DNA from 3 places in the Blastococcus sp. SYSU DS0541 genome. Region 3 is predicted to be linked to each of the others. Evidence: predicted binding sites of a transcription regulator. Region 3 holds the regulator's gene; each other region holds the start of a gene.
What was found. Region 3 encodes LexA, which represses DNA repair genes until DNA is damaged. Its sites were predicted from a motif close to TCGAACANNTGTTCGA; they were not measured.

Region 1 (9,467 bases), on a different contig from region 3:
GGCCGCGCAGCAGCGCCCCTCGCGCCGCGCCCTCGGCATCCGGCACGAGCAGCGCCGCCAGCTCCTCGGCGGGATCCAGCCCGGGCAGGTCCTCGGCGGTCACGAGCGTGCGCGGGTCGAGGGAGACCATCACCCCGCGGACCCTGCCCTCGGGCAGCAGCACAACGGTCAGCGTGCGCGGCGGGGTCCACTCCGCCCGCTCCGCCATCTCGGCCAGCTCCCTGTGCGGGCTGCCGATGAGCAGGCCCCGCGCCAGCCGCTCCAGCTGGCGCTGGCGCACCCGGCCGCTGGAGGCCAGCTCGTCGGCGTGCCCGGCGACGCTCGCGGCGGAGAGCTGGTCGATGTAGGCGAAGACGAGCTCGGCGAACCGGGCCAGCGACATGGGGTCCAGGCCCGCGCGGACGGCGGTGGCGCTCATGTCCCGCCACGACACCCGCGCGCCGACCCGGTAGGCGGCCAGCAGCGCGTCCATCGAGCGGCCGCTGCGCGCCTCGCCGCGGCCCAGGGCGTAGGCCGCCTCGACGACCGGGCCGCCCGGCGTGCCGGCGTCCACGTTGCCCCCGACGGCGGCCAGCTGGAGGAAACCCCGCAGCGCCAGCTCGACCGCGGTGGAGATCTTGCGTCCCATGGGACCGAGGAAGGCGTCGGCGTAGCCCGGGACGGCCACGATGATCTCCTCGACGGCGCGCTCGGCGACCGCGGGCAGCTCGGTGCGCATCGCCGCCGCCACGGCCTCCGGGAACGGTGCGGCGTCCAGCGACATCGTGCCTCCTTTGTTCTCCGGGAACAGAAGCTACCGCCCGATTCACGTCAGCGGCACAGGTATCTGGCAGGTGGACTGGGAAAGCTAAGTGCATGACAGCCACCGCTCCGCGCCCCGCCGCGGCTCGCACGCCGTCGCGCACGGCGCTGCGGGACAGGGTGTTCAAGCTCGCCGAGCTGGTGACCACCCCGCTGCTGCCGGTCGACTACCTGGACCTGTTCGACCCGCTCCGCTCCGGAGCGGCCCTGCGCGGCCGGATCGAGGCCGTCCAGCGGGAGACCCGCGACGCCGCGACCATCGTGATCCGCCCCGGTCGCGACTGGCTGCCGCACGTCCCGGGCCAGTACGTGCGCATCGGCATCGACATCGACGGCGTCCGCCAGTGGCGCGCCTACTCGATCACCTCGGTGCTCGGCCGGGCCGATGGCTGCTTCACCATCACCGTGAAGGCGATCCCGGACGGCAAGGTGAGCAACCACCTGGTGCGCCGCGTGAAGCCGGGCACGATCGTCCAGCTGGACCAGGCCACCGGTGAGTTCTGCCTGCCCGAGCAGGTGCCCGCCAAGGCGCTGTTCGTCACCGCCGGCTCCGGCATCACCCCGGTCATGGGCATCCTGCGCAACTCGGTCGACCGCCTGGCCGACACCGTGCTGGTGCACTCCGCGCCCACCGCCGACGACGTCGTCTTCGGTGCAGAGCTGCGGCAGCTGGCCGCCGAGGGCCGGATCCGGCTGATCGAGCAGCACACCGACAGCGCCGGGATGCTCGACGCCCGGTCGATCGCCGAGCTGGTGCCCGACCTGCACGAGCGCGCCACCTGGGCCTGCGGCCCGGTGGGCATGCTGGAGGCGCTGGAGGAGCACTGGGCCTCGGTGGGCATCGCCGACCGGCTCTACACCGAGCGCTTCCGCCCGCGGATCCTCGTCACCGGCGAGGGCGGCACGGTCACCTTCACCAAGAACGGGACCACCCTCGAGGCAGACGGTGCCACGCCGATCCTCGACGCCGCCGAGGAGGCCGGCGTCCTCATGCCGAGCGGGTGCCGCATGGGCATCTGCTACGGCTGCGTGCTCCCCATGCGGGCGGGTGCGGTCCGCGACCTGCGCAACGGCGAGATCACCACCGCCGAGGACGTCGGGGACGGCGTCCTCATCCAGACCTGCGTCAGCGCCGCCGCCGGCGCCTGCGACATCGACCACTGACCGAGCCCGAGCAGAGGAGCTCCCCATGACCGTCATCCAGAAGAAGCCCGACAACCCGATCGAGCGCCTCACCCCCGAGGACATCGAGCTCATCGGCAAGGAGCTCGACACCATCCGCCAGGAGGTGCGCGACAGCCTCGGGGAGGACGACGCCAAGTACATCCGCACGGTCATCGACGTCCAGCGCAAGCTGGAGCTCGGCAGCCGCGCCGTCCTGCTGTTCTCGAAGTTCCCGCCGGCCTGGGTGCTCGGGACCGCGGGGCTGTCGGTCGCCAAGATCCTCGAGAACATGGAGATCGGGCACAACATCCTGCACGGCCAGTGGGACTGGATGCGGGACCCGAAGATCCACTCCACGACGTGGGAGTGGGACATGGCCAGCCCCGCCGAGCAGTGGAAGCACTCGCACAACGAGCTGCACCACACGTACACGAACGTGATCGGCAAGGACAACGACCTCGGCTACGGCATCATGCGCGTCGACGAGGACCAGAAGTGGCACCCGATGTACCTGGCGCAGCCGCTCTGGAACTTCATCAACGCCTGCTTCTTCGAGTACGGCATCGCGGCGTACGACCTGGAGCTGGGCAAGAACCTGGCCACCAAGAAGCGTCGCAAGGACCCCGCGTTCCGCGCCGCCGCCAAGCAGGTCCTGAAGAAGATCCGCAACCAGGCCGCCAAGGACTACGTCGTCCACCCGCTGCTGTCGGGCCCGTCGTTCGTACCGACCCTGGCGGCGAACTTCACGGCCAACGTGGTGCGCAACCTCTGGTCGCACTCGGTGATCATGTGCGGGCACTTCCCCGAGGGCGTCGAGACCTTCGAGAAGACCTCGATCGAGGGCGAGACCCGCGGTGAGTGGTACGTCCGCCAGATGCTGGGCTCGGCGAACATCTCCGGCAGCAAGGCCATGCACATCATGACCGGGAACCTGTCGCACCAGGTGGAGCACCACCTGTTCCCCGACATCCCCAGCAACCGGTACGCCGAGATCGCCCCGCGGGTGAAGGAGATCTTCGACCGCTACGGCCTGAGCTACCACTCCGCCCCGCTGTACAAGCAGGTCGCGAGCGCGTGGCACAAGGTCATCCGGCTCTCGCTGCCCAACGGCTGGCTGGCCGAGACGACGCCGAAGAACGCCCCGGCGCAGCTGGCCAAGCTGTACAAGATGACCACCGGCGGGCCCAAGGTCCGCCGCGCGCTGCAGCAGAAGGCCGCCGCCTGATCCAGCGGCGCCGCTGAACGGCAGAGGCCCAGAACCGTGACGGTTCTGGGCCTCTGGCGTTCAGCCGTCGCTCGACCTGGGTCTGCTCAGTTGGCCATGTCGACGAAGCGGCTGTAGTGGCCCTGGAAGGCGACGGTGACGTTGGCGGTCGGGCCGTTGCGGTGCTTGACCAGCATGATGTCCGCCTCGCCGGCCCGCGGGGACTCCTTCTCGTACATGTCCTCGCGGTGGATCATCATGACCATGTCGGCGTCCTGCTCGATCGAGCCGGACTCACGGAGGTCCGACAGCATCGGCTTCTTGTCCTGCCGCTGCTCCGAGCCACGGTTCAGCTGCGACATCGCGATGACCGGGACCTCGAGCTCCTTGGCCAGCAGCTTCAGCGCACGGGAGAACTCCGAGACCTCCTGCTGGCGGCTCTCGACCCGCTTGCCCGAGGTCATCAGCTGGAGGTAGTCGATGACCACGAGCTTGAGGTCGTTGCGCTGCTTGAGCCGCCGCGCCTTGGCCCGGATCTCCATCATCGTCATGTTCGGTGAGTCGTCGATGTAGAGGGGGGCGTCGGCCACCTCGCCCATGCGGCGGGCCAGCTTGGCCCAGTCCTCGTCGGAGAGCGTGCCGGCGCGCATGTGGTGCAGCGGCACCTTCGCCTCGGCCGAGAGCAGACGCATGGTGATCTCGTGCTTGCTCATCTCCAGCGAGAAGATCACCGCCGGCATCTGGTGCTTCACCGTCGCCGACCGCGCGATGTCGAGTCCCAGGGTCGACTTGCCCACCCCAGGCCTGGCCGCGATGACGACCATCTGGCCGGCCTGCAGACCGTTGGTGAGCTCGTCGAGGTCGCGGATGCCGGTGGGGACGCCGCGCGCGGTGCCACCGCGGGAGGCGATCGCGTCCAGCTCGTCCATCGTCGGCTGGAGCACGTCCTCGAGGCGCGAGTAGTCCTCGCTCATGCGCTTCTCGGTGACGTCGTAGATCTCCTGCTGGGCGCGGTCCACGATGTCGTCGACGTCGCCCTTGCCGCCGGCTGCGCCGTAGCCGAGCTGAACGACCCGGGTGCCGGCCTCCACCAGGCGGCGCAGCACCGCCTGCTCGGCGACGATCGCGGCGTAGTAGCCGGCGTTCGCCGCCGTCGGCGTCGACTGGATGAGCGTGTGCAGGTAGACAGCGCCGCCCATCTTCGACAGCTGGTCGGTCCGGTTCAGCTCCGCCGCGACGGTGATCGCGTCCGCCGGTTCGCCGCGCCCGTAGAGATCCAGGATGCAGTCGAAGATCACCTGGTGCGCCGGCCGGTAGAAGTCGTTGCCGTGCAAGACCTCCACGACGTCGGCGATCGCGTCCTTGCTCAGCAGCATGCCGCCGAGCACCGACTGCTCCGCCGCTACGTCCTGCGGGGGCTGCCGGTCGTACTCCGGCGCCGTCGCGGACGGTCGGCTGAACTCGTCGGCCACCGCCACGGGGGTACCTCCATCTCCTTGCGGGCGCGCCCGCATCACCACCGCGCGCAGGGGAAGTACGCGAGCTCGGCGGACGGCGCCGTGCCGAACACGTGTTCGGCTCCTGCCTACCGGAGGGGACCGACAATCCGTCGTCCGCTCGGGGGCCGGACAGGACGTTAGGAAGCCGCGGAGGCCACGTCCACCACCGGTGTGCACGCCGATCTGCACAACTTGTGGACAAGTCGGTGGACGGAGGCGTGTCGACATGTGGAGGAGCCGGGGGACAGTCACCGCGCGCCGACCGGTCCACCCCGGCTGACCTGCACGGACGCCGTGCACCGGATGTGGACGGAGAAAACATCGGAAGAAATATCCCGGCGTCGCACCACGAGTCACAGCGGTGACCGGCGCGGTCAGGGGCCTGCTCGGGGGTCCCCGGGGAGCGGCCACACCCGGAGACGCCGACCGGCTGCCGGGGCCCCCGTGGGCGGCGGGAGCCACGACGCACCGCCGGCGTCATCGCCCCCAGAGCGGCCGCACGGGCCCCGGAGCACCGGGTGGGCGGGAGGACACCCCGCGCGGGCGTGCGGCCGCCCTGGGAGCGCTCGACCGCCCCGGCAGCGCTCGACCCCCGAGCCGCCGATCGTCCGCAGAATCCGCACGACGTCGGACCACGCCGACCACGTCGGCCCGACCGCCGGACCCGGAGACGCCACGAGGGGCGCCGGACTCCCGTCCGACGCCCCTCGTGGGCGGTGCTGTCCCCGTGCGGGACAGCGACCGATCAGCTCGCGACGACCTCGATGGTCAGCGGCGCCGTGACCTCGGGGTGCACCCGCACGGTGACGGTGTGCTGACCCGTGGTCTTGATGCTGCTGGGCAGCTCGATCCGGCGACGGTCGAGCTCCGGCCCGCCGGCGGCCGTGACGGCGGCGGCGACGTCGGCGGTGGTGACCCGGCCGAACAGGCGGCCGCCGTCACCGGCGCGCGCCGGCACCCGGACGGTCAGCCCGGACAGGCGGCCGGCCACGGCCTGCGCCTCCTCGTGCGAGGCCACCTCGCGGGCGGCACGCGCCCGGCGCAGGGACTCGACCTGCTTCTCCGCACCCCGGGTGGCCGCGATGGCCAGCCCGCGCGGGAGGAGGTAGTTGCGACCGTAGCCACCCTTGACCTCGACGGTGTCGCCGGAGGACCCGAGACCGGTGACCTCCTGCGTCAGGATCAGCTTCATCGTGCTCATGATCAGCGCGCCGTCGAGGTGTAGGGCAGCAGGGCCATCTCACGGCTGTTCTTCACGGCCGTGGCGACGTCCCGCTGGTGCTGGCTGCAGTTGCCGCTGACGCGGCGGGCACGGATCTTGCCGCGGTCGGAGATGAACTTCCGCAGCAGGGTCGTGTCCTTGTAGTCGACGTAGGTCGCCTTGTCCTTGCAGAACTGGCAGACCTTCTTCTTGGGCTTGCGAACAGGGGGCTTGGGCACCGGAGTTCTCCAGTAGTCAGATCAGGAACATCGAGGGGATGGAACGGCCTCCTCGCAGGGGCCCACACCGAGCGGAGCCAGGTGTGGGGGCGAGGAGGTCCTGTCAGAAGGGCGGCTCGTCGGACGGACCGGCGGGGGTCGACCACGGGTCGCTCGCGCCACCGCCGCCGCCGAAACCGCCGCCACCGCCGCCGCCGAAGCCGCCGCCACCGCCGCCGCCCTCACCGCGCGAGGCGCGGGTGACCTTGGCCGTGGCGTAGCGCAGCGAGGGGCCGATCTCGTCGACCTCGAGCTCGACGACGGTGCGCTTCTCGCCTTCCTTCGTCTCGAACGAGCGCTGCTTCAGACGACCGCTCACGATCACCCGCGACCCGCGGGTCAGCGACTCGGCCACGTTCTCCGCAGCCTGCCGCCAGACGTTGCAGCGGAGGAAGAGCGCTTCGCCGTCCTTCCACTCCTGCGACTGGCGGTCGAAGGTCCGCGGCGTGGAGGCCACGGTGAAGTTCGCGACGGCAGCGCCCGACGGCGTGAAGCGCAGCTCCGGATCGGCGGTCAGGTTGCCGATGACGGTGATGACGGTCTCGCCGGCCATGGTCAGTGGACCTCGGGCCGCATCAGCTTCGTGCGCAGGACCGACTCGTTGAGGTTCAGCTGCCGGTCGAGCTCGGCCACCGCGGCCGGCTCGGCCTGGATGTCGACGATGGCGTAGATGCCCTCGACGTGCTTCTTGATCTCGTAGGCCATGCGGCGACGGCCCCAGATCTCGGTCTTGACGGTGCCACCGGAGTTGGTGACGACGGTCAGGAACCGGTCGAGCGAGGGAGCGATCGTGCGCTCCTCCAGGTCGGGGTCGAGAATGACCATCAGTTCGTAGTGACGCACGGAGAACCCCACCTCCTCTGGTCTTCGCGGCTGCAGGGAATCTGCAGCAGGAGGGTCGTACACGCGTCGCGCGCCCCGGCAGGAGCCGGAACGCGCTGCCGCCAGGCTACCAGCGGCCCGGTCCGGCGGGCCAGGCGCTGCCCACAGACCGAGGACCCCGCCCCTCCCGACGCCTCGCGAGCTCGGGCGGGACCCCCGGGACGGGGCCGACGTCAGCGGGACCCGCGGGCCGCCTGCAGGGTGCGCACCAGCGCGGCGGTGACCGTGGCGAGCGCGACGACGGCAGCGAGCGCCGCGGCGGGCAGCGTGCCCGGCTGCGCCCCGGAGGCGACCGCCTCGCCGTCCCCGTCCGCGCCCGGCGCCGGCGTGCTGAGGCCGGCCAGCTGCCCGAACTCGGGGACGGTGGCGCCGTCGTAGGTGCCGGTGACACCGCCGGAGCCGTCGCGCTCACCGCCGCTCCCGGACCGGCCGGGGGCCACGGATCGGGTCGGGTCGAGCGCCGCGGCGGAGGCCCGGGCCCCGGGGAGGAGCTGCGCGGCCCCGCCGGAGCCGGTCTCGTACGTGTACTGGTCGCCCGGCACGTCCTGCGGCGCCGGGGCGGCGTCCGGGGTCGGCTGCCCGGTGGCCGGTGGCTGCGGGGCCTCCGGCGCCGGTGCGGGCTTCGGGGCCGACGGGGGCGGGGCGGCCGGCAGCGTCACCGGCGGCAGCTGGGGCAGGTTGACGCCGGGCACGTTCGGCAGCGGCAGGAGCGTGTTCACCACGAGGGGCTGGGGCCGGGGCAGCGGCGGCAGGAGCGCGGTCGTGGCGTCGACCAGGGGTTGGGTGAGCGCGGCGCCGGATTCCAGCGAGTAGCTGAAGGCCAGCCAGCAGCCGGCGACGCAGCTGCGGTCGAAGCGCTCGGTGTGGCCGGCGCCGGGTGCGAGCTCCCGCTGCCCCGACGGCAGGGTGAGCGTGACCTCGGTGCTGGCGGTGACGCTGATCAGCGAGGGCAGCAGCCCACCACCGCCCACCTGCACCGTCCTGTCCTGCAGCTCGTTGACGAAGGTCACCGCCCCGCCCTGGTCGACCGAGACCACGAGCTGGGTCAGGTCCCGGATCGGCACGGTCGCCGTCGGGGCGGCGGTGGCGACGGGGGCCGCCACCGAGGCCGCCGCCACGCCCAGCCAGCCCAGGACCGCCACGGCGATGCCCCGGCGGGCCGTGCGACCGATGCGACCCGTTGCCATGCTCTGCTACCTCCACGTCGACGCCCCAGTGCTACCGGCGGGTAACCGCCGTCACAGCCACAACGATGATGTGACGCGCGCGATACGGGCAAGCTGGAAATCCACGGGAAACCGGAGGTCAGCATGGGTGGTCACCCGATCGGCGTACACGTGGGCGCCGGCCTCGCCGACGACGGCGACCTCGACCGGGGCGGCCCGCTGGCCCGTGCCGCGGAGGTGGACGCCGACGCCGTGCAGGTCTTCCTCGGCGACCCGCAGGGTTGGAAGGCGCCCGGGCCCCGGCCCGACGCCGACGAGCTGCGGGGCTCGGACGTCGCCGTCTACGTCCACGCCCCCTACGTCCTCAACGTGGCGACGACGAACAACCGCATCCGCATCCCCAGCCGGACGATGCTGGGCAAGCACGCCCGGGCCGCCGCGGAGATCGGCGCCCGGGGCCTGGTCGTGCACGGCGGGCACGTCCTGGCCGGCGTCGACCCCGCGGTCGGGGTGGACAACTGGCGCAAGACCTTCTCCCGCCAGGCCGAGCAGGGCGGCTTCCCGGTGCCGGTGCTCATCGAGAACACCGCGGGCGGCGGCAACGCGATGGCCCGCGACCTGGACGCGCTGGGCCGCCTGTGGGAGGCCGTCGGCGAGTTCGGGGCCGGTTTCGTGCTGGACACCTGCCACGGCTGGGCCGCCGGCTGGGACCTCGGCACCGTCGTCGACGCCGTCCGGGCGGTGACCGGCCGGATCGACCTGCTGCACCTGAACAACAGCCGCGACCCGGCGGGGTCCGGCCGCGACCGGCACGCGCCCCTGACCGGCGGCGAGATCCCGGCCGAGGTGCTGGTGGAGGTCGCGCGGGCGGCGGGCTGCCCGGTGGTCCTCGAGACCCCCGGCGACGCCGCCGGCCACGCGGCCGAGATCGCGCTGCTACGCGACGCCCTCGGCTGACCGCCGGAGCACCCGCCGGTCGGGGGCGTGGTCCAGTGGTCCGCCGGCCGGATCGTCCACCCCCGGCCAGCTGGTGCGGACGACGTCCCGGTCGGGATGGAGGACGTCGCGCACCACCAGCGCCACGAGGACGAGGACGGCTGCGTCGCGGAGCGTCACGGCGAGGAAGAACCACTCCACGTCGATGCCTCGGTTGTCCGTCCCCAGGTACCAGAGCAGGCGCGGCACCCAGAGCAGCGCCTCGGTGGCCTGCCAGGCCAGGAGCGAGCGCCACCGGGGCCGGGCGAGCACCGCGAGCGGGAGCAGCCACAGCGA
Region 2 (9,467 bases), on a different contig from region 3:
CACGATCCGACCACGGAGCGTCCGTGTCGGGTTGGCGGGTCGTCACGGCAGCCACTCAGGTCGCCGGGGTCAGTCGGAGGAGCACGGCGAGCGCCCGGTCGACGACGTCCCCGTCGCGGCCGTCGCTGAGGTTGCCCATCACCCGCAGCATGGCGTCCGTGATCGCCGGACGGCGCAGGCCGCGGGCCATGGCCAGGCGGACCACCGCCGGGCGGGCCAGCAGCGCGAGGAAGCCCAGCCCCAACCGGTGGTGGCGGCCGAGCTCGGCGCGCAGCCGGTCGGGGTAGCGCTGCAGCACCGCCTCGCGCGCCGCGCCGGCCGGGCCCGCGAGCGCGGCCACCACGGTCTCCGCGGCCATCCGGCCGCTCTCGAGGGCGGCGCTGATCCCCTCGCCGTTGCAGGGGTTCACCGTGCCGGCGGCGTCCCCGACCAGCAGCAGCCCACGGGTGTAGGCCGGGCCGCGGGAGAGCGCCATCGGGAGGCCGGCGCCCCGCAGCGGGCCGACGGCGTCGTCCTCACCCAGGCCATCCTCGGCGGGGAAGAGATCCAGCCACCGGCGGAGGACCGATCGGCGGTCCGCCCCGGTGCCGCGCCGGGTGTCGAGCAGGCCGTAGCCGACGTTCGCCGTCCCGTCGCCCATGCCGAAGATCCAGCCGTAGCCGGGCAGGGTCTCGCGCGACGGGCCGTCGGCGGTCAGGTCGAAGGCGATGTCGAGGTAGTCGTCGTCGCTGCGCCGGCTGCGCACGTACCCCCGCAGGGCGACCCCCAGCGGGCGGTCGGTGCGGCGCACCAGGCCCAGCCCCTTGGCCAGCCGGCCCGACAGCCCCTCCGCGGAGACGACCAGCGGCGCGCGCCACGTGACCGGCTCTCGGTCGCCGCCCGCCTCCCCGCGGACCCCGACCACCCGGCCGTCGTCGTCGAGCAGCGGTTCGGTGACGGTGGTGCCGGTGACCAGGCGGGCGCCGGCCGAGCGTGCCTGGTCGGCCAGCAGCGCGTCGAGCTCGTGGCGGGTGCGCACGAGGCCGTGGTCGGGCCAGGAGTCCAGCCGTGGCCAGTCGACCTCGGCGACCCGCCCGCCGCCGTGCACGCGGAGCCCGCGGCGGCGCACCCAGCCGGGCCCGGCGGTGTCGACGTCCATGTCGTGCAGCGCCTTCACCCCGCGCGGCGTCAGCCCGTCGCCGCAGACCTTCTCCCGGGGGAACTCGGCCTTCTCCAGGAGCGCGACGTCCAGCCCGGTGCGGGCCAGGTGCCAGGCCGCACTGGAGCCGGCCGGCCCAGCACCGACGACCACGACGTCGGCAGCGTGCGCCGCTGCGGTCCGCGCCATGTCGCCCCTCCGGTCCGTCGTCGACCCCGATGCACCTTGTGAAAGAGTTCACAAAGTCGTCGGTCCCGAGTCTAGGCCGCGGTGTGATCTAGCCGACAGTCCCCCCTCGGCGCAGGGCCCTGAGCACCTCGTCGTCGGAGGTCTCGGAGAAGTCGTCGTAGGCCTGCCCGACCGATCGGAAGCCCGTCGGCGCCTCGGGGCACACCAGGTCGTCGACGTCGGCGGCGAGCTGGGCGAGGGCAGCGGGCGGCCCCACGGGGACGGCGACGGTGAGGCGGGTGGGGCCGTTCGCCCGCACGGCGGTGACAGCGACGCGCATGCTCGCGCCCGTGGCGAGGCCGTCGTCGACGAGCAGGACGTGACGGCCGGCCACGACGGGGGCCGGCCGGTCGCCGCGGTACGCATCGGTCCGGCGGCGCAGTTCGGCGAGCTCGCGGTCGCGGACGGCGGCCACCGCGTCGGGGTCGGGTGCGAAGCGATCCCGGACCGCGGGTACCCAAACGGTCTCCACGCGGTCGCCGATCGCCGCGAGCGCGCCCATCGCCAGCTCCGGCTGCCCGGGTGCGCCGAGCTTGCGGACGACGAGGACGTCGAGCTCCGCGCCGAACGCGCCGGCCACCTCCGCGGCGACGGGGACACCTCCGCGGGGCAGCCCGAGCACCAGGGCGCCGGCGCCCACCCGCCCGGTGAGCGCGCCCGCCAGCACCCGCCCGGCGTCGCGGCGGTCGGCGTAGCGGGCGCGCTGCACGGCGGTCCTAGACCACGGGGACCGGGTCCGGTCCCGGGGTCGGCGGGTTGCCCGGCTGGTCGGGGTCGGGCTTCGGGATCGGGTCGGGGAGCGGCTCCACCGGGTCCGTGGGCGCGGGGTCGGGATCCTGGGGCTGCGGCGTGGTGGGACTGGTCATGGTCCGACGCTAGGACACTTCCGCCGACCGCCCCACCCCGCGCGCGCACCCACGGCTGCGCATCACGTGCCGCGCACCCGCAACGGAGGCGCCACCACGCAGAACTGGACACCTCTCGCCGGAGGCCCTCAGAAGGGCGGCGGATCGACCGTCGGCACCCCTGCCCGGCGCGGCGCGGGCAGCGCAGGTTGTGCCGTCAGGTCGCGCAGACCCGGCGGCCGGGTCGCCCGGGTGATCCCGCTGGGCGTCGTCACCCGCAGCGTGCCGTCGGGCAGCAACTCGAAGCGCCAGCCGCGGGCGAAGGTCTTCAGCCGGTGGTGCGTACGGCACAGGCAGCAGAGGTTCTCGCAGGAGGTGCGACCGCCGCAGTCGTAGGGCACCACGTGGTCGGCGTCGGTGCGCGCGGCCGGTCGACCGCACCCGGGGTGCCGGCAGGTGCGGTCGCGAAGCCGGAGGAACCGTTCCTGGGCCGCGGAGGGGTCGTGCCCGGCCACCGCCGCCGGGCGCCCCACCAGCGGGCAGCCGCAGTCGGCAGCCGCGCCGTGCGTGGTGCAGCCGCGGATGGCGAGCCGGCGCAGCTCGGTGGCGGTCGCGGCGGCGAGGAGGGCGCCGTCGTCGCCGGTGATCGCCACCGCCAGGCTGCCCGCCGGCGGGGCCTGGACCCCCAGCGCGCCGAGGCGCGCCATGAGCTCCCGGAGGTGGGCGGCGGTGATCGGGGTGCCGTCCACGCTCGGCCCCGTCTCGCCGCCGATGCCGTCCGCACGCCCGGCCGATGCACCGGTGCCACCCGACCGGGCCAGCGCCGCCAGCGGGGCAACCACCGTGACGTGCCCGGTCATCGCCGGGCGGGAGGTGTCCCACGGCCGCAGGACCAGGGCGGCGTGCGCCTCGGCCCGGAGGACCCCGATCGGCCGGTCGTCGCCCCCGGTGCGGGCCAGCTGGGCGGCCTGGTCGATCGCCGACCACATCGCCGCCGCCACCGGCGGGGGCAGCTCGGTGGTCAGGGCGGAGAGCCCGTCGCCGATCGCGTGCACCCGGACCCCGGCCCGCGCCTCGGCCTCGACGCGCCGCCGTTCCGCGAACTCCTCGTCCGCGGCGATCCCGGCGGCCACCAACCGGGCGCGCAACCGGCCGGACGACAGCCCCGACGCTCCGGGGAGCAGGCCGGGGACCACGGCCGCGATCACCTCGTCCGAGGCATGGCCGAGCACGCCGGCGAAGACCCGGGCGCGGAACCAGTCCAGCTCGCCGGCCGCGCAGGCGGCCCAGACCGCGGGCATGCGCTCCACCAGCACGTAGGCGTCGGAGAGCACGCCGGTGGCGAACGGGCGGGAGCAGTTGAGCACCGCCGCCAGCTCGTCGGGCAGGAACTCGCTCGTCCCCGGGACCGGCGACCCCGGCCCGCGACGGCGCGCCCCGGGATGCCCCGGAGGTGGGTCGTCGGTGTCGGGCCGGTCGGCGGCCAGCCCCAACACCAGCTCGGCCTCGTAGGCAGCGTCCATGGCACGGCGCGCCTGCAGCCGCCGCAGCTCAGCCGCCTTCTCGGCGGCGGACAGCACCCCCACCGGCAACCGCGAGACCGTCGGCGGCAGCTCGAGCAACCAGCCGACGAGCGCACCCTCGACCGGGGTCCGGCGCAGCTCGGCGGTGGTCATGGATCGAACATAGGTGCGAGGTACGACAGATTCTTCGGCCCGCCGACCGGCGGGCTCAGGTCGACCGGCTGACCGGTGAGGAAGAGTGGCGCAGTCGGGCTCTGCCGCGGCCGCGGGCCCTCGTGTCGTTCCAGCCCGGCAGCTTCAGGCCTTGCGGCCCCGGTGCAGGGCGACGATCCCACCGGTCAGGTTGTGCCAGGCGACGTCCGCCCAGCCGGCCCCCTGCAGGCGGGCGGCGAGCGCCGGCTGGTCGGGCCAGGCGCGGATCGACTCCGCCAGGTAGACGTAGGCCTCGGGGTTGCTGCTCACCGCGCGGGCGATCCGCGGCAGCGCCTTCATCAGGTACTCGGTGTAGACGGTGCGGAACGGCGCCCAGGTGGGGCTGGAGAACTCGCAGACCACCAGCGTGCCGCCCGGCCGCGTCACGCGGGAGAACTCGCGGAGCGCCGCGTCGGGGTCGGCGACGTTGCGCAGCCCGAAGGAGATGACCACGCCGTCGACGCTCTCGTCGGCCAGCGGCAGCGCCATCGCGTCACCGGCCACCTTCGGCACCGGACGGGCGGCGCCGGCGCGCAGCATGCCCTGGGAGAAGTCGCAGGCGATCGCGTGCACGCCGCCGGCCGCGAGCTCCACCGTCGAGACCGCCGTGCCCGCCGCGACGTCCAGCACCGTCTGCCCCGGGCGGGCGCCCAGCGCGTCGCGGGTGGCCCGCCGCCACGAGGCGTCCAGGCCCCCGGAGAGCACCGTGTTCGTGATGTCGTAGCGCTCGGCGACCCGGTCGAACATCGCCGCGACCTCGGCCGGCCGCTTGTCCAGCCCGGCCCTCACGCCGGCGGTGTGCGGGTTGTCTCGCCGGTCTGCCACGGCGTCGACGCTACAAGGCTGCCTAGTCTGGGTTCGTGACCGCGGCCGCCCTGACCTCCCCGGCAGCGGCCGCACGCACCGTCAGCACGGTCCGCGCGGACGACGCGGGCGAGCTGCTCGACCTGCTCCCGGCCGGCGGCGGGCTGTCCTGGGTGCGCCGCGGCGAGGGCCTCGTGGGCTGGGGCGAGGCCGCCCGGCTCGAGGTGTCCGGGCGCGGCGCGCTGGCCGAGGCCGCGGACTGGTGGGAGGAGTACTCGGCCGGGCTCGAGGTCAGCGACGACCTCGGCGTCCCCGGCTCCGGCCCGGTGCTCTTCGGCAGCATCGCCTTCGACCCGGTGGCCGGGACGTCGGTCTTCGTCGTCCCCGAGGTGGTGGTGGGGCGGCGCCACGGCGTCGGGTGGGTCACCGCGATCGGCACCGCGCCGGAGCTGCCGGCGCCCGTCCCGGACGGCACAGGACCCGCCCCCCGCCTGCGCTACGCCGACGGGGCGCTGGACCCCGCGAGCTGGTGCGCCGCCGTCGCCGAGGCGGTGGAGCGGATCGCCGCCGGGGACCTGGCCAAGGTGGTGCTGGCCCGAGACCTGCTGGTCTCCGCCGAGCCCGCCCTGGACGCACGGCGGCTGCTGCACCGGCTGGCCGGGCGCTTCCCCGGCTGCTGGTCCTTCGCCGTCGACGGGTTGCTCGGCGCCACCCCCGAGCTGCTGCTGCGGCGCAGCGGGCAGCAGCTCTCATCCCGCGTGCTGGCCGGCACCGCCCCGCGGGGGGCGGGCGCGGAGGACGAGCGGCTGGCCGCGGCGCTCCTCGGGTCGGCGAAGGACCGCGCCGAGCACGCGCTCGCCGTCGACTCGCTGGTGCGCGCCCTGGAGCCCTACTGCAGCGAGCTCACCGCGCCGGAGGAGCCCGAGCTCCTCACCCTCGCCAACGTGCGCCACCTCGCCACCGACGTCGTCGGCACCCAACGCGCCCCGGCCGGCCTGCTGGAGCTGGTGGGCGCGGTGCACCCCACGGCCGCCGTGTGCGGCACCCCCACCGCCGACGCCGCCGCGCTGATCGGTGAGCTGGAGGGCATGGACCGCGGTCGCTACGCCGGGCCGGTCGGCTGGATCGACGCCCGGGGCGACGGCGAGTTCGGCCTCGCCCTGCGCTGCGCGGAGCTGACCGGTGACGGCGGGGCGCGCCTGTTCGCCGGCTGCGGCATCGTCGCCGGCTCCGACCCGGCCGCCGAGCTGGCCGAGACGCAGGCGAAGTTCGCCGCCTTCCAGGCCGCGCTGGAGTCCTGACCCACACGGAACCGGTGTCGTTTCCGTCCAAGACCACCGATGCCGCAGCCCCTACGGTCCGGTGGTGGGACGGCCCGAGGACGCCGCCCGAGCAATGGGGAACGACTCCCCCTGAACCGTGGAGGCACACCATGCCGCGCCAACTCGTCTGGACGGGCTTCATGACCCTGGACGGTGTCGTCGACTCCCCCGGTGGAGCCGTCGAGGGGCACCCCAGCGGCGGCTGGGTGCTGCGGACGCCGCTCGTGCCCGAGTCGTTCGCGCTCAAGGCCGAGGAGCTCGAGGAGACCAGCGCGCTCATGTTCGGGCGGCGCAGCTACGAGGCGTTCTCCGGCAGCTGGCCCGCCTCCGAGGACCACATCGCCTACCGCGACCTGCCGAAGTACGTCGTCTCCGGGTCGCTCGGGGAGGATGCGCTCGTCGACGGCTGGGGCCCCCAGGAGATCCTGCGGACCACCGAGGACGTCGCCGCGCTCAAGGAGACCGAGGGTGGCGCGATCTTCATCCACGGCAGCGCGGAGCTCGCACGGAACCTCGCCCACGCCGACCTGATCGACCGGTACAACGTGCTGGTGTTCCCTGTGCTGCTCGGCTCGGGCAAGAGCGTGTTCAGCCGCACCGACGACGACCGGCGCCAGCTGTCGCTCCGGGAATCGGCGTCCTACTCGAACGGCGTCATCAAGGCCCTCTACGACGTGGTCCGCTGAGGCGTCAGCGGGAGCGCGCCGCCGGTCCCCCTGCGCAGCTGGCCGGCGGTGCGGCCGATGTACCGCCGCAGCGCGCGGGCGAGGTGCGGCTCGTCGTAGTAGCCGAGGTCAGCGACGACGGTGGCCGCGGTCGCCCCGCCCAGCAGCAGCGCGGTGGCGGTCCTGGCGCGCCCGATCTGCTCGATCGCGCCCCGGCTCAGGCCCGTCGCCGCGCGGAAGCGGCGCTCGAGCGTGCGGTCGGAGCCGGGCACACCACCTCCGCGCAGGGCCGAGGTGACCAGGGGGTCGCGCACCACGCAGCCGCCGCGGACGAGCCGCTCCACCAGCGCCTCGGCGTCATCCGCGCCGGGCGTCTCCCAGCGATTGCCGTGGAGCCGGAAGTGCCGTCGCGTCGTGTCGGGCAGCTCGATCCCCGAGTCGACGAGGGCCGAGGTGGGCGTCCTGCGCAGCGACGTGCCGACCGCGAACTCGATGCCCACGAACGAGGCGCCCTCGGGCACCGGAGCGCTGCTGGTGCGGGTCTCCGGACCGGTGACCGCCGCGTACGGGACGCCGTCCCGCTCCCAGAACACGAGGCCCCAGGTCTCCGACGCCACCGACGTCATCTGCGACACCCCGGTGCTGCCCCCGGTCCACACCGAGGAGATCCAGGGCGAGCCGGAGGCGCGCGTCCGGATCTCCAGCCCCACGCCGGGGAACCTATCGCGGGGCGCGCCCTCCGCCCATCGGCCGGCGCACCCGGTCGTCACCCCAGCGCGTCGGCGGCCGCCTGCCGAAGCCGGCCGGCGAGCTCGGCCTCGGCGCGCTGGTCGGTGCGGACGACGACGACCTGCGGGCCGCCCAGCCCCAGCACCGCCGCCAGCTCCGCCGGGGTCGACACCCGCGCCGCCGGCCAGCCCAGCGTCTCGGCCACCGCCACCAGGTCGCGCCCGTGCGGGGTGCCGAACACCCGGCGGTAGTCCGCGGCGTGCCGGTCCTGCCCCGGTTCGAGCTGGGCGAAGATCCCGCCGCCGTCGTTGTCGGGCACCACCACGGTGAGGTCCGGCCGCGGCTCACCCTCGCCGAGCAGCAGCCCGGTCAGGTCGTGCAGGAACGTCAGGTCGCCCATCAGCGCGAACGCCGGCCCCCCATGGACCAGAGTGGCCCCCACGGCGGTCGAGACGGTCCCGTCGATGCCCGCGACCCCCCGGTTGGCCAGCACGCTGACGTCGGCCCGCGGGACGGCCAGCCGGTCGACGTCGCGCACCGGCGTCGAGGACCCCAGGACCAGCAGCGCGCCGGCGGGCAGCGCGGCGACGACGTCGCGGGCCAGCCGCGCGGCCGTCATCCCCGGCGCCTCGTCCAGCACCGCGTCGACCGCCGCACCCACCCGCTCGGCGGCCGCGTGCCAGGTGGCGGCCCACTCCGCGTCGACCGGTTCGTCGGGCTCGGCACCGGCCAACAGCCGCCGGACACCGGTGCTCGACCGCCCGGCATCGGCCCACCGCGGGGAGGCGCTCACCGTCTCGACCGTGACGGCCGGGTCGGCCAGCAGGGCGTTGACCGGCCGGGAGAGCGTCGGGCGGCCCACCACGAGCACCCGCTCGGGCCGGTGGGCGGCCAGCCAGCTGGCCGCCCCGAGCGCCAGCACGCCCCCGCGGAGCCCGCCCGGCAGCCCCCAGAACGCGCTGCTCGGCTCGGCGACGACCGGCCACGCGGAGCCCTCCGAGATCCCGGGTGCGGCGTGCAGCGGGCCGTCGCCGGCGATCACCAGCGTGCGCGGCGGCAGGCGGAGCACCCGCCCCGCCCACCCCGCCGACGGCTCGGCCGCCGTCCACGGCCGCCCGCCGGGACGGCCCGCCCAGGGGCCGGCGGGCTCGGCGGGGTCGTCGTCGGGCAGCAGCGGCTCACGGAGCGCGAGGTTCAGGTGCACCGGACCGGGGTCGGCCGAGAGCGTGCCGCAGGCGATGGTGAGCGCCTTGGCGGCGAGCGAGCGCCAGTAGCGGTTCTGCGCCTCCTCACGGCCGGCCTCGGGCACGCCGACGTCGGCCGCCCAGCGCACCGCGCCGCCGTACAGCCCGGCCTGCTCGATGGTCTGGTTGGCGCCGGTCGCGCGGAGCTCCGGGGGCCGGTCGGCGGTGAGCGCCAGCAGCGGCACCCCGCTGGCGTCGGCCTCCAGCACGGCGGCGTGCAGGTGCGCGGTCGCCGTCCCCGAGGTGGTGACCACCGGCACCGGGCGGCCGGACCGCTTCGCCAGCCCGAGCGCGAGGAAGGCCGCCGTCCGCTCGTCGATGCGCACGTGCAGCCGCAACCGGCCCTCCCGCTCGGCCGCCGCGAACGCCAGGGCGAGCGGCGCGGACCGCGAGCCGGGGGCCAGCACCGCGTCGGTGACGCCGCCGCGGAGCAGTTCGTCGACCAGCACGCGGGCGAACGCGGTGGAGGGGTTCACGCGGCGAGCACCTCGTCGATCCGGGTCAGCCACCGGGCCACCGTCGCCTCACCGGCCGTGGGGACGCGATCCGGCTCCGGCCGCACCACCGGCAGGCCGCCGTCGACCGGCAGCAGCGGGGACGACGACACGTCGCCGGTGAAGAGCGCGACGGTGGCCAGGCCGCAGGCGAACGGCAGCTCCGGTAGGGCGGCGGCCAGCGCCACCCCGGCGGCGATGCCGACGGAGGACTCCAGCGCCGAGGAGACGACGCACGGCAGGCCGTGGGCCTCCGCCACGCGCAGCGCCGCCCGCACGCCGC
Region 3 (9,467 bases):
CTTCTTGGGCAGGCGCTTGCGGACCGGGTGCGACAGCGCGGTGGAGGTCGTGGCCTCGACCTTGACCTCGTCCTTGGTCCCGTCGTTCTTGCCCTTGCCACCGGAGAGCGGCTGGCCGACCTTGCAGTTGTCGCGGTAGATCGCGAGCGCCTTCAGACCCATCTTCCAGCCCTGGAAGTAGATCGTCTCGACGTCCTCGACGGTCGCCGTCTCCGGCATGTTCACCGTCTTGCTGATCGCGCCGGAGATGAAGGGCTGGACGGCGGCCATCATGCGGACGTGGCCCATCGGGGAGATGGCCCGCTCGCCCATGGCGCAGTCGAACACCTCGTAGTGCTCCGGGCGCAGGCTGGGCGCGTCGACGACGTGGCCGTGCTCGGCGATGTACTCGACGATCGCCTCGATCTGCTCCTCCTGGTAGCCCAGGCTGCGCAGCGCCCGGGGCACCGTCTGGTTGACGATCTGCATGGAGCCGCCGCCGACCAGCTTCTTGAACTTGACCAGCGAGAAGTCCGGCTCGATGCCGGTCGTGTCGCAGTCCATCATGAAGCCGATCGTGCCGGTGGGGGCCAGCACCGAGGCCTGGGCGTTGCGCCAGCCGTTGTCGGCGCCGATCTCCAGGCACTCCTGCCACTGCTGGGTGGCGATCTTGAGCACGTCGGCGTCGTCGGCGCCGACCGGGCGGATGGCGTCGTTGGCCGCGGCGTGCTTGCGCATGACCCGGGCGTGGGCGTCGGCGTTGCGGGCGTAGCCCTCGTACGGGCCGACGATCCCGGCGAGCTCGGCCGAACGCCGGTAGGCGGTGCCGGTCATCAGCGAGGTGATCGCCGCGGCGAGCGTCTGGCCGCCGCGCGAGTCGTAGGCGTGGCCGGTCGCCATGAGCAGCGCGCCCAGGTTGGCGTAGCCGATGCCCAGCTGGCGGTAGGCCCGGGTCGTCTCACCGATCGGCTCGGTCGGGAAGTCTGCGAAGCAGATCGAGATGTCCATCGCGGTGATGACCAGCTCGACGGCCTTCACGAAGTTCTTGGCGTCGAACGTGCCGTCGTCCTTGAGGAACTTCATGAGGTTCAGCGACGCCAGGTTGCACGAGCTGTTGTCCAGGCTCATGTACTCCGAGCACGGGTTGGACGCGTTGATGCGGCCGGTCTCGGGGTTGGTGTGCCAGTCGTTGATCGTGTCGTCGTACTGGATGCCCGGGTCGGCGCACTCCCAGGCGGCCTGGGTGACCTTGCGGAACAGGGCCTTGGCGTCCACGGTCTCGATCACCGAGCCGTCGAGGCGGGCGCGCAGCCCGAACTCGTCGCCCTCCTCCACGGCGCGCATGAACTCGTCGGAGACGCGGACCGAGTTGTTGGCGTTCTGGTACTGGACGCTGGTGATGTCCTTGCCGCCGAGGTCCATGTCGTAACCGGCGTCGCGCAGCGCGCGGATCTTGTCCTCCTCGCGCGCCTTGGTCTCGATGAACTCCTCGATGTCGGGGTGGTCGATGTCGAGGACGACCATCTTCGCCGCGCGGCGGGTCGCGCCACCGGACTTGATGGTGCCCGCGGAGGCGTCGGCGCCGCGCATGAAGGACACCGGCCCGGAGGCGGTGCCACCGGAGGACAGCAGCTCCTTGGAGGAGCGGATCCGGGAGAGGTTCAGGCCGGCACCGGAGCCGCCCTTGAAGATCAGGCCCTCCTCGCGGTACCAGTTGAGGATCGAGTCCATCTCGTCGTCGACGGCGAGGATGAAGCAGGCGCTGACCTGCTGCGGGGCGCTCGTGCCCACGTTGAACCAGACGGGACTGTTGAAGCTGAAGTACTGGTGCAGCAGCATCCAGGTCAGCTCGTGCTCGAAGATCTCGGCGTCGCCCTCGGTGGCGAAGTAGCCGTGCTCGCGGCCGGCCTCGGTGTAGGTGAGCACCACTCGGTCGATGAGCTGGCGCAGGCTGGTCTCGCGCTGCGCGGTGCCGACGGCGCCGCGGAAGTACTTCGTGGTGACGATGTTGGTGGCGTTGATGCTCCACTCGGCGGGGAACTCGACACCGCGCTGCTCGAAGTTGATCGAGCCGTCCCGCCAGTTGGTCATGACGACGTCGCGACGCTCCCAGGTCACCTCGTCGTAGGGGTGCACACCAGCGGTGGTGAAGACGCGCTTGATCTTGAGGCCCTTGCCCCGGCTGGGCGTCTTGGTGCTGCGGCGGGTGCGGGGGCCGGCCACGCGGTCGTCGGTGTCGGTCATGGTGTGGAGCTCTCCCTGGTCGTGTGTCGCGTGGTGCGTCGCGGGGTTGCGCGGTGGTGCTGCGCGGTGGCGGATCGGGGGCTGGGGAAGAGCCGCGATCGGTAACTGCTCGAACTGCTGTCTATCGGGTGGTACCGACACTTCTAGGTGCCGGCGCCGGTGCCGGTGGGGACCGGCTGCCGGGGCGCGGGCGGGCCCGTCTCCCCCGGTGACGAGGCGGGCTGCCGGGCCTTGAGCTCGGCGATCTCCCGTTCGAAGTCCGCCACCGAGGTGAAGGACCGGTAGACGCTGGCGAACCGCAGGTAGGCCACCTCGTCGAGCTCGCGGAGCGGGCCGAGGATGGCCAGGCCGACCTCGTGGCTCGGCACCTCCGCGGCGCCGGTGGCGCGGACGGCGTCCTCCACCTGCTGGGCGAGGAGCTTGAGCTGGTCCTCGTCGACGGGCCGGCCCTGGCAGGCCCGCCGGACGCCGGCGACCACCTTGCTGCGGTTGAACGGCTCGCTGACGCCGTTGCGCTTGACGACGGCGAGCACCGCTTCCTCGACGGTGGTGAACCGCCGCCCGCAGGCCGGGCACGAACGACGACGACGCGTGGTGGCGCCCTCGTCGGTCTCCCGGGAGTCGATGACCCGGCTGTCGGAGTTGTGGCAGAACGGGCAGCGCACGGTGGTTCACCTCCTCCGCCGGTGGGCCTGCCACGGGCCGCCTGTGGAGCCCCCTGGGGACATCCGGTGGATGCGACGGGGAGAACCTGAGGATCGGCCTGTGGACGGGCTTACAGCTCTGTAACTACTAGATGTGGGGGAACCCTAGGACGGCCCACACAAGATGTGCAAGTGATCGTCGGCTCGGCGTGTTCCGCCCCGACACTGCCGTGCGCAGGCGGAACAGCGGGCCCCAGCCGTCACAGACACACCGCGGCGACACGCCGGCGCGGGCCCCGCCGCGGCGGGCCGGCTGCACAGGGGTCGGTCGGCGCGAGGCGGGCAGGGAGCTCCGGCCGCCCGCGCCGGCGCGGGGGCGCAGCCGCCGGGCGCTCCGCCCGCACAACCGCGGACGCACGGCCGGACGCGGCGGGGCGCGCAACCGCGAGGGCCCGGCGCCGGTGCGCGCGCCACCTGCCGATCAGGCGCTGAGGGACCCGTCCACCCGGCGTCGGCGGGAGTGCGGGATCTGGTCGCTCAACCGCATGGGACGGGTCAGCAGCTCGGGCTCGAGACCGGCCGGCGGGGTCCAGTCGCGCCCGAGCGGTCGCAGCTCCACGGGCGGCGCGGAGCGCGCGGCCGGGATCACCCAGGCAGGCACACCCCCATCCCGGACCGGGGCGGCGGACGCGGCCGGCGTGCCGCCGGCGACGAGGGGGGCGAGCTCGGCGTCGGCCGCCCGGTGCCGCCCGACGACCGGGCCCGGCGCGATGGCCGGTGCCCGGTGCCGACCGGACGGGTGCACGGGCACGGAGGAGGCGGTCGCCGCCCGGATCTCGTCGCCCTCGGGTGCGCGTCGGCGACCACCCGTGCGAGCCGGAGCCGACCGCTCGGGGCGGCTGTCGCGCACCCGAGGGAGGCTGGCGGTCGCCTCGGGGTCGGTCGAACGACCACCACCCGACCGGAGCGCCGGCTGCGCGGCCATCAGCTGCGTCCCGGGACGGGCGGACGCGGGTTCCGGGAGCCGCACGGTGTCCAGCGCCGTCCACATCGCCTGCTCGACCCCGTCGACCACGGTCCGCACCCGCATCTGGCACGCGCCGGAGTCGTCGTGCCGCCAACCCAGCAGCTCCCCCGCCCGCCAGGCACCCGCGTGCAGCACCTCGACGGCCTGGGGATGACGGGTGAACACGGCGGCGCGGTTCTCCATGACGCTCGACACGCGACGACCGTAAACGGACGACCAGCACTCAGCGTAAACGTCCCCATACGCAGGGTTGACGAAGTCGCCGATCCGCATTGTGAACGTCTCGCGTGGTGCAGGGGCACCCGTCAGGGCAACAGCAGCACCTGACCAGGGGTGATCTGTGCGGTGTCGAGCCGGTTCAGCCGCCGGATGTCGACGATGACGTCCCGCACGTCCCGCCCCTCGGCCACCGCGCCGGCGATGGACCACAGGGTGTCGCCCGGCTCGACGATGACCTGGGTCGTCCCCATCAGCTGGAGCCCGCCGTCTGCCTCACCCAGCACCGCACCGGCCAGGGGCACCAGGGCGAGGCCGAGCAGCAGAACGGCCACCGCCACCGCCCGGCGCCCACGCGCGGTCAGCCGCAGCGGCGGCGGCGGAGCGGCGCTCCTGCTACCGGGGGCCGTCCGCACGACGGTCAGGCGCCGCCCGGGCTCTCCCACCCGGGGCGCGACGGCCGCCGAGTAGGACGTCGGTGGCGGCAGCACCCGGAGGTGCCGGGCGGGCCGGGCCCCGGCGCCCGCCTCACCTCCACCGACCGCCGACCCGCCGGAAACCCGCAGCGCAGCGCCGCCGTCCATGTCTCCCACCCTCCCGACCGACGCGAGCCGGTCCGAACACACGTTCGATTCGAACGTCTGTCCGATGTCTACCGGACAGGACCGACAGAAGCGATGCGACACGGGAAACTTTCGAACACGTGTTTGAACTGGGCGCCGATCGGCGCTACGGTTCCACCCGACGACGACGGTCGAGCGCTGCACGGGCAGCCGGCGAGGAGGAGACGTGGCGGACTCGAAGGGGACCTCCGGCGCCGGTCGCGGCACCAGGGCAACGGCCCGGGAGGCTGACGGTTCCGCGTCGGTGCGGGCGTTCCCCGACCGCACGGCGGACGGCGACGGCCTCACCCAGCGGCAGCGCCGGGTCCTCGAGGTGATCCGCGACTCGATCGACCGCCGTGGGTACCCACCCTCGGTCCGCGAGATCGGCGAGGCGGTGGGCCTGTCCTCGGCGTCCTCGGTCGCGCACCAGCTGTCGGTCCTGCAGAAGAAGGGGTGGCTGCGGCGCGATCCGAACCGTCCGCGCGCCCTCGACGTCCGGCTCCCCGGCGACGCCGCCCGCGGGGTGGTCGCGCACACCGAGCCGCCGGTGGTCGGTGACGGCATGCAGGCGTCGGCGCCCACCTACGTCCCGCTCGTCGGGCGGATCGCTGCCGGTGGCCCCGTCCTGGCCGAGCAGGCGGTGGAGGACGTCTTCCCCCTGCCGCGCGAGCTGGTCGGCGAGGGCACGGTCTTCATGCTCAAGGTGGCCGGCGACTCGATGGTCGAGGCGGCGATCTGCGACGGCGACTGGGTCGTCGTCCGCCAGCAGCCGACCGCCGAGAACGGCGAGATCGTCGCCGCGATGATCGACGGCGAGGCGACGGTCAAGACCTACAAGCGGCGCGACGGCCACGTCTGGCTGCTGCCGCACAACCCGGCGTACGAGCCCATCCCGGGCGACGAGGCGACCATCCTCGGCCGGGTCGTGAGCGTTCTCCGACGGGTCTGAGCCGCTGACGTCGACGGCCGGCCGGGTTCTCCTCCCGACCGGCCATCGACGTCAGCGGGGTCGATCAGCGCCGCTGGTAGTCGCCGTCCCGCTTCTCGAAGAACGCCCGCAGCGCCTCCTGGTGGTCATCGGTGCGGAACATCTCCAGGAAGCGCTTGGTCTGCAGCGCCTGACCCTGCGCGAAGTCCATCTCGAACGCGCCGGTGACGGCCTCCTTGGTCGCCTCCACCGACAACGGCGCGCGGGTGGCGATGCGCTGGGCTTTTGCGAGCGCCGCGGGCATGAGGTCACCGGGCTCGTGCACCTCCGTGACCAGTCCCCAGTTGAGCGCCTGCTGGGCCGTGTAGCGGGCGCCGGTCAGCAGGATCTCCTTGGCCGGGCCGAGCCCGATGACGCGCGGCAGACGCCAGAAGCTGACGATGAGGCCCACGTTGACGCCGGCGGCCACGAAGAACGCCTCCGTCGATGCGATGCGGATGTCACAGCAGAGCGAGAACTCCAGGCCGCCGCCGATCGTGGCCCCGTTGATGGCGGCGATCACGGGTGCCCGGAAGTTCTGCACGCCGTTGAGCACCCGGCTGAACTCGGCGAGGTAGTCGGTCAGCTGCTCGTCGCTCATGGACTGGTCCTCGCCCAGGTGGGCCCCGGCGGTGAATGCGCGCCCCTCGCCGGTGATCACCAGGCAGCGGACGTCCTCGTCGGCGTCCAGGATGTCCAGCGCCCTCATGAACGACCGCCGGCTCTCCCAGCTGAACGTGTTCGACGGAGGGCTGTCCAGCGTGAGGACGGCGATGTGCGGCGTCTCGTAGCGCAGGTGCACGCCGGTGCCGACATCAGTGGTGGTCTCGGTCATGCTGCTTCCTCCGGGGGTGTGTTGAGTGCGACGGACGGCTCGCGGCGGGACCGCCGGGTGGGCTCGCCGGGTTTGCGGTCGAGCAGGCGCATGGCGATCACGGTCACGACGATGTTGATCAGCAGGATCACCACGGAGAGGGCGCCGACCCGCTGGTACAGCGACTCGCTCGCCAGGTTGTAGAGCACCGTGGCGACGGTCGGGTTCGCGCCGGTGTAGAGGAACACCGACATCTCCAGCTCCCGGAACAGGAGCACGAAGTTGAGCAGGCCCGCCGCCAGGAGCGACGGCCGCAGCAGCGGCACGGTGATCCGCCGCCAGGTGCGCGCCCAGGAGGCCCCCAGGCTGCGCGATGCCTCCTCCACCTCGGCCCCGATCTGGCCCATCCCGGCGTGGACGTAGGCGAACGTCAGTGGCAGGGCGCTGCCCGTGTAGGCGATCAGCAGGATCGTCAGCGTCCCGCCCAACCCGAACGGCTGGGCCGCGTAGGCGATGATCAGCCCGATACCGAGGACCGCACCCGGGAAGGCGAGCGGCGCGGCCATCGCGCCCACGATCACCGCGTTGCTGCGCGCCTTGGTGCGGTGCACCAACCACGAGGCGAGCAGCGCCACGGCCAGGGCCAGCACCGTGCCGCCGATGGCCAGCACGAAGCTGTTGCCCATGGCCGCGGCGATGAGGGGCCGGCCGAAGACCTCCTCGTAGTTGCCGGTCAGGGTGAAGTTGTCCCACCCGAGCGGGCGCCCCAGGGCCTTGCGGAACGACGTCACCAGCAGCATGCCGAACGGCAGGACCAGGCTCAGCACCACGACGGCCACGCAGAACGCCACCGCCGCGTAGCGACCGGCGCCCAGGTGCGTCACGTCCTGCCGGCCCGGCTTGCCTCCGATGACGGTGAACTTCCGGCCGCCCACGATCTTGCGCTGGATCAGCAGCAGCGCCGCGATGATGACGAGGATCGGCACGGAGATCACCGCCGCCACCTCGATCCGCGGCGGGAACTGCATGAGGCTCAGCAGCACGGTGGGGATCGTCTGGAACCCGGTCGGCGCGCCCAGGATCGCCACGGGACCGAAGATGATCGCCGAGGAGACGAACACCAGGATCGAGCCGGCGATCAGGGCAGGCGCGATGACCGGGAACGTCACCGTCCGCAGCACCCGCCAGCGCGACGCGCCGAGGCTGGCCGCGGCCTGCTCCAAGGCGGGGTCGATGCCTTCGAGGGCCGCCGAGACGGGCAGGAAGACCAGCGGGTAGAGGAACAGGGAGAGCACGAAGATGATCCCCCACGGCGTGAAGATGTTGAACGGCGACTCCTCGAGCCCGAACAGCGACATGAGCGCCGTGTTCAGCACGCCGTTGCGCGGCCCCAGGAGCAGCACCCAGCCCAGTGCGGCGATGAAGCTCGGCGCCGCGAACGTCAGGACGGCGCTCCCGCGGAAGAACCGGCGCATCGGCATGTCCGTGCGCACGGTGAACCAGGCCAGCGGCAGCCCGATCAGGAGACTCCCGAGCACCGTGCCGCACGCGATCCAGACCGAGTTGCGGATCGCCTCCAGCAACTGGGGCTCGGAAGCCAGCAGCGCGTAGTTCGACAGGGTGAGGCCGCCGTCGTCCGCCACGAAGCTCTGCCCGAAGACCTGCGCGATCGGGTAGCCGACCAGGATCAGCAGCGCCAGCACCCACACGATGCGCATGGCGCGCTCGAACCCGGTCGACCGGCGGCGGCGCGGCGCCCGTGCAGGGGGCGGGCCCCCGGCGGTGCCGGACGCCGACCGCTCGCGCGGATCGGCGCCCGGCGCCGTGGGGGTCGCGGAGCGGCTCAGCGCCACGTCCCGCTCCGCCTGCGCGAGCCGGCGGTTGCGCCGGCCCGACCCGCCGCGCTCACCGGCTGAACAGTTCGGCGAAGCGTGCCACCACCTGGTCTCCCCGGGCGGCGATCTCCTCCAGATCGGCGGGGAGGAGCGTGGCGTCGGAGAGGTCGGCACCCTCGGCCGGCTGCGGCGCGCCCTCGAGCACGCTGCGCCCGCCGAGCTCGACCAGCGCGTTCTGGTAGTCCTCGCTGAGCTGGTACTGCAGCAGGAGCTTCGCTGCGTTGGGCCGGGGTGCGTCGGCGAGCATGGCCAGCTCGCTGGTGAAGGTCGGCACGCCGTCCTCCATGAACGCGATGGCCAGCGGCTCACCCTCGTCGGCAGCGCTGATCACCGCGGACTCGATCGCGGGGACGCCGATGTCCGCCTCGCCGGTCAGCACGAGCTGAGCCAGGGCCAGGCTGCTGTCGGTGACGATCACCTCCCGCTCGGCCAGCTGCTGGAGCCATTCCTCGCCGTACAGCCCGGTGAGCGTGGTGTAGTAGGCGAGGGCGGTGCCCGACGCTCCCGGGTCGGAGCTCACGATGGTGCCCTCGGCCGAGGAGGCGAACTCCTCCCACGTGGTGGGCAGATCGGCGGGATCGGTGCTGGCGTCGTTGTACATGATGCCGAGCGGCACGAGGCTGTACGGCACCTGCGGGTTGTCGGGGTTGTCGAGGCCCTCGATGATCTCGTCGGCGTTCGGGATGTCGGCGTCGACGATGATGCCCTCGTCGGCCCACTGCTGGAGCGTGTCCGGGTCGGTCAGGCTGACCACGTCGGCGTTGAGCGAGCCGCTGGCGAGCTCCGCGGAGATGGAGTTGGCGACCGCGCCGGAGTCCTCGCGGGTGAACGTCACCTCGACGTCGAAGAGCTCCTGCATCCGCTGCTGGAGGAGCTCGACCCCGGGGCGGGTGTGCCCGCCGGCGTAGATGACGACGCCGCCCTCCTCCTGGGCGGCGGCGATGAGGTCCTCGCTGATGCCCTCGACCCCGGCTGCTCCACCGCCGCTCCCCTCACCGCCCTCCGCTGCCGGCTCGGAGCCGTTGCCGCACCCGGCGAGGAGGACGGCGGACAGGGGGAGCGCCAACAGGGCGTTC

Region 1: a site for LexA is predicted at 4,732-4,747, ahead of dnaB (replicative DNA helicase). Genes of this name have one in related genera too.
Region 2: a site for LexA is predicted at 3,891-3,906, ahead of ACI794_RS03585 (DUF222 domain-containing protein). Genes of this name have one in related genera too.

The regions. Positions count from the first base shown of each region.
Region 1 covers NZ_JBJHAD010000007.1:179,070-188,536, reverse strand. The annotation lists gene ACI794_RS10425 (PucR family transcriptional regulator) at 1-763, opposite strand, end outside; gene ACI794_RS10420 (ferredoxin reductase) at 856-1,965, shown strand; gene ACI794_RS10415 (fatty acid desaturase family protein) at 1,991-3,190, shown strand; gene dnaB (replicative DNA helicase) at 3,277-4,647, opposite strand; gene rplI (50S ribosomal protein L9) at 5,414-5,860, opposite strand; gene rpsR (30S ribosomal protein S18) at 5,872-6,108, opposite strand; gene ACI794_RS10395 (single-stranded DNA-binding protein) at 6,212-6,700, opposite strand; gene rpsF (30S ribosomal protein S6) at 6,703-6,990, opposite strand; gene ACI794_RS10385 (hypothetical protein) at 7,203-8,216, opposite strand; gene ACI794_RS10380 (deoxyribonuclease IV) at 8,340-9,152, shown strand; gene ACI794_RS10375 (glycosyltransferase family 87 protein) at 9,132-9,467, opposite strand, start outside.
Region 2 covers NZ_JBJHAD010000002.1:235,904-245,370, reverse strand. The annotation lists gene ACI794_RS03600 (geranylgeranyl reductase family protein) at 56-1,327, opposite strand; gene ACI794_RS03595 (phosphoribosyltransferase) at 1,416-2,075, opposite strand; gene ACI794_RS03590 (hypothetical protein) at 2,083-2,232, opposite strand; gene ACI794_RS03585 (DUF222 domain-containing protein) at 2,361-3,887, opposite strand; gene ACI794_RS03580 (demethylmenaquinone methyltransferase) at 4,032-4,751, opposite strand; gene ACI794_RS03575 (isochorismate synthase) at 4,787-6,031, shown strand; gene ACI794_RS03570 (dihydrofolate reductase family protein) at 6,163-6,738, shown strand; gene ACI794_RS03565 (helix-turn-helix domain-containing protein) at 6,720-7,427, opposite strand; gene menD (2-succinyl-5-enolpyruvyl-6-hydroxy-3-cyclohexene-1-carboxylic-acid synthase) at 7,484-9,166, opposite strand; gene ACI794_RS03555 (o-succinylbenzoate synthase) at 9,163-9,467, opposite strand, start outside.
Region 3 covers NZ_JBJHAD010000008.1:47,856-57,322, reverse strand. The annotation lists gene ACI794_RS10860 (vitamin B12-dependent ribonucleotide reductase) at 1-2,223, opposite strand, end outside; gene nrdR (transcriptional regulator NrdR) at 2,367-2,888, opposite strand; gene ACI794_RS10850 (hypothetical protein) at 3,349-4,089, opposite strand; gene ACI794_RS10845 (LysM peptidoglycan-binding domain-containing protein) at 4,200-4,694, opposite strand; gene lexA (transcriptional repressor LexA) at 4,900-5,664, shown strand; gene ACI794_RS10835 (enoyl-CoA hydratase/isomerase family protein) at 5,729-6,517, opposite strand; gene ACI794_RS10830 (ABC transporter permease) at 6,514-8,349, opposite strand; gene ACI794_RS10825 (extracellular solute-binding protein) at 8,402-9,457, opposite strand.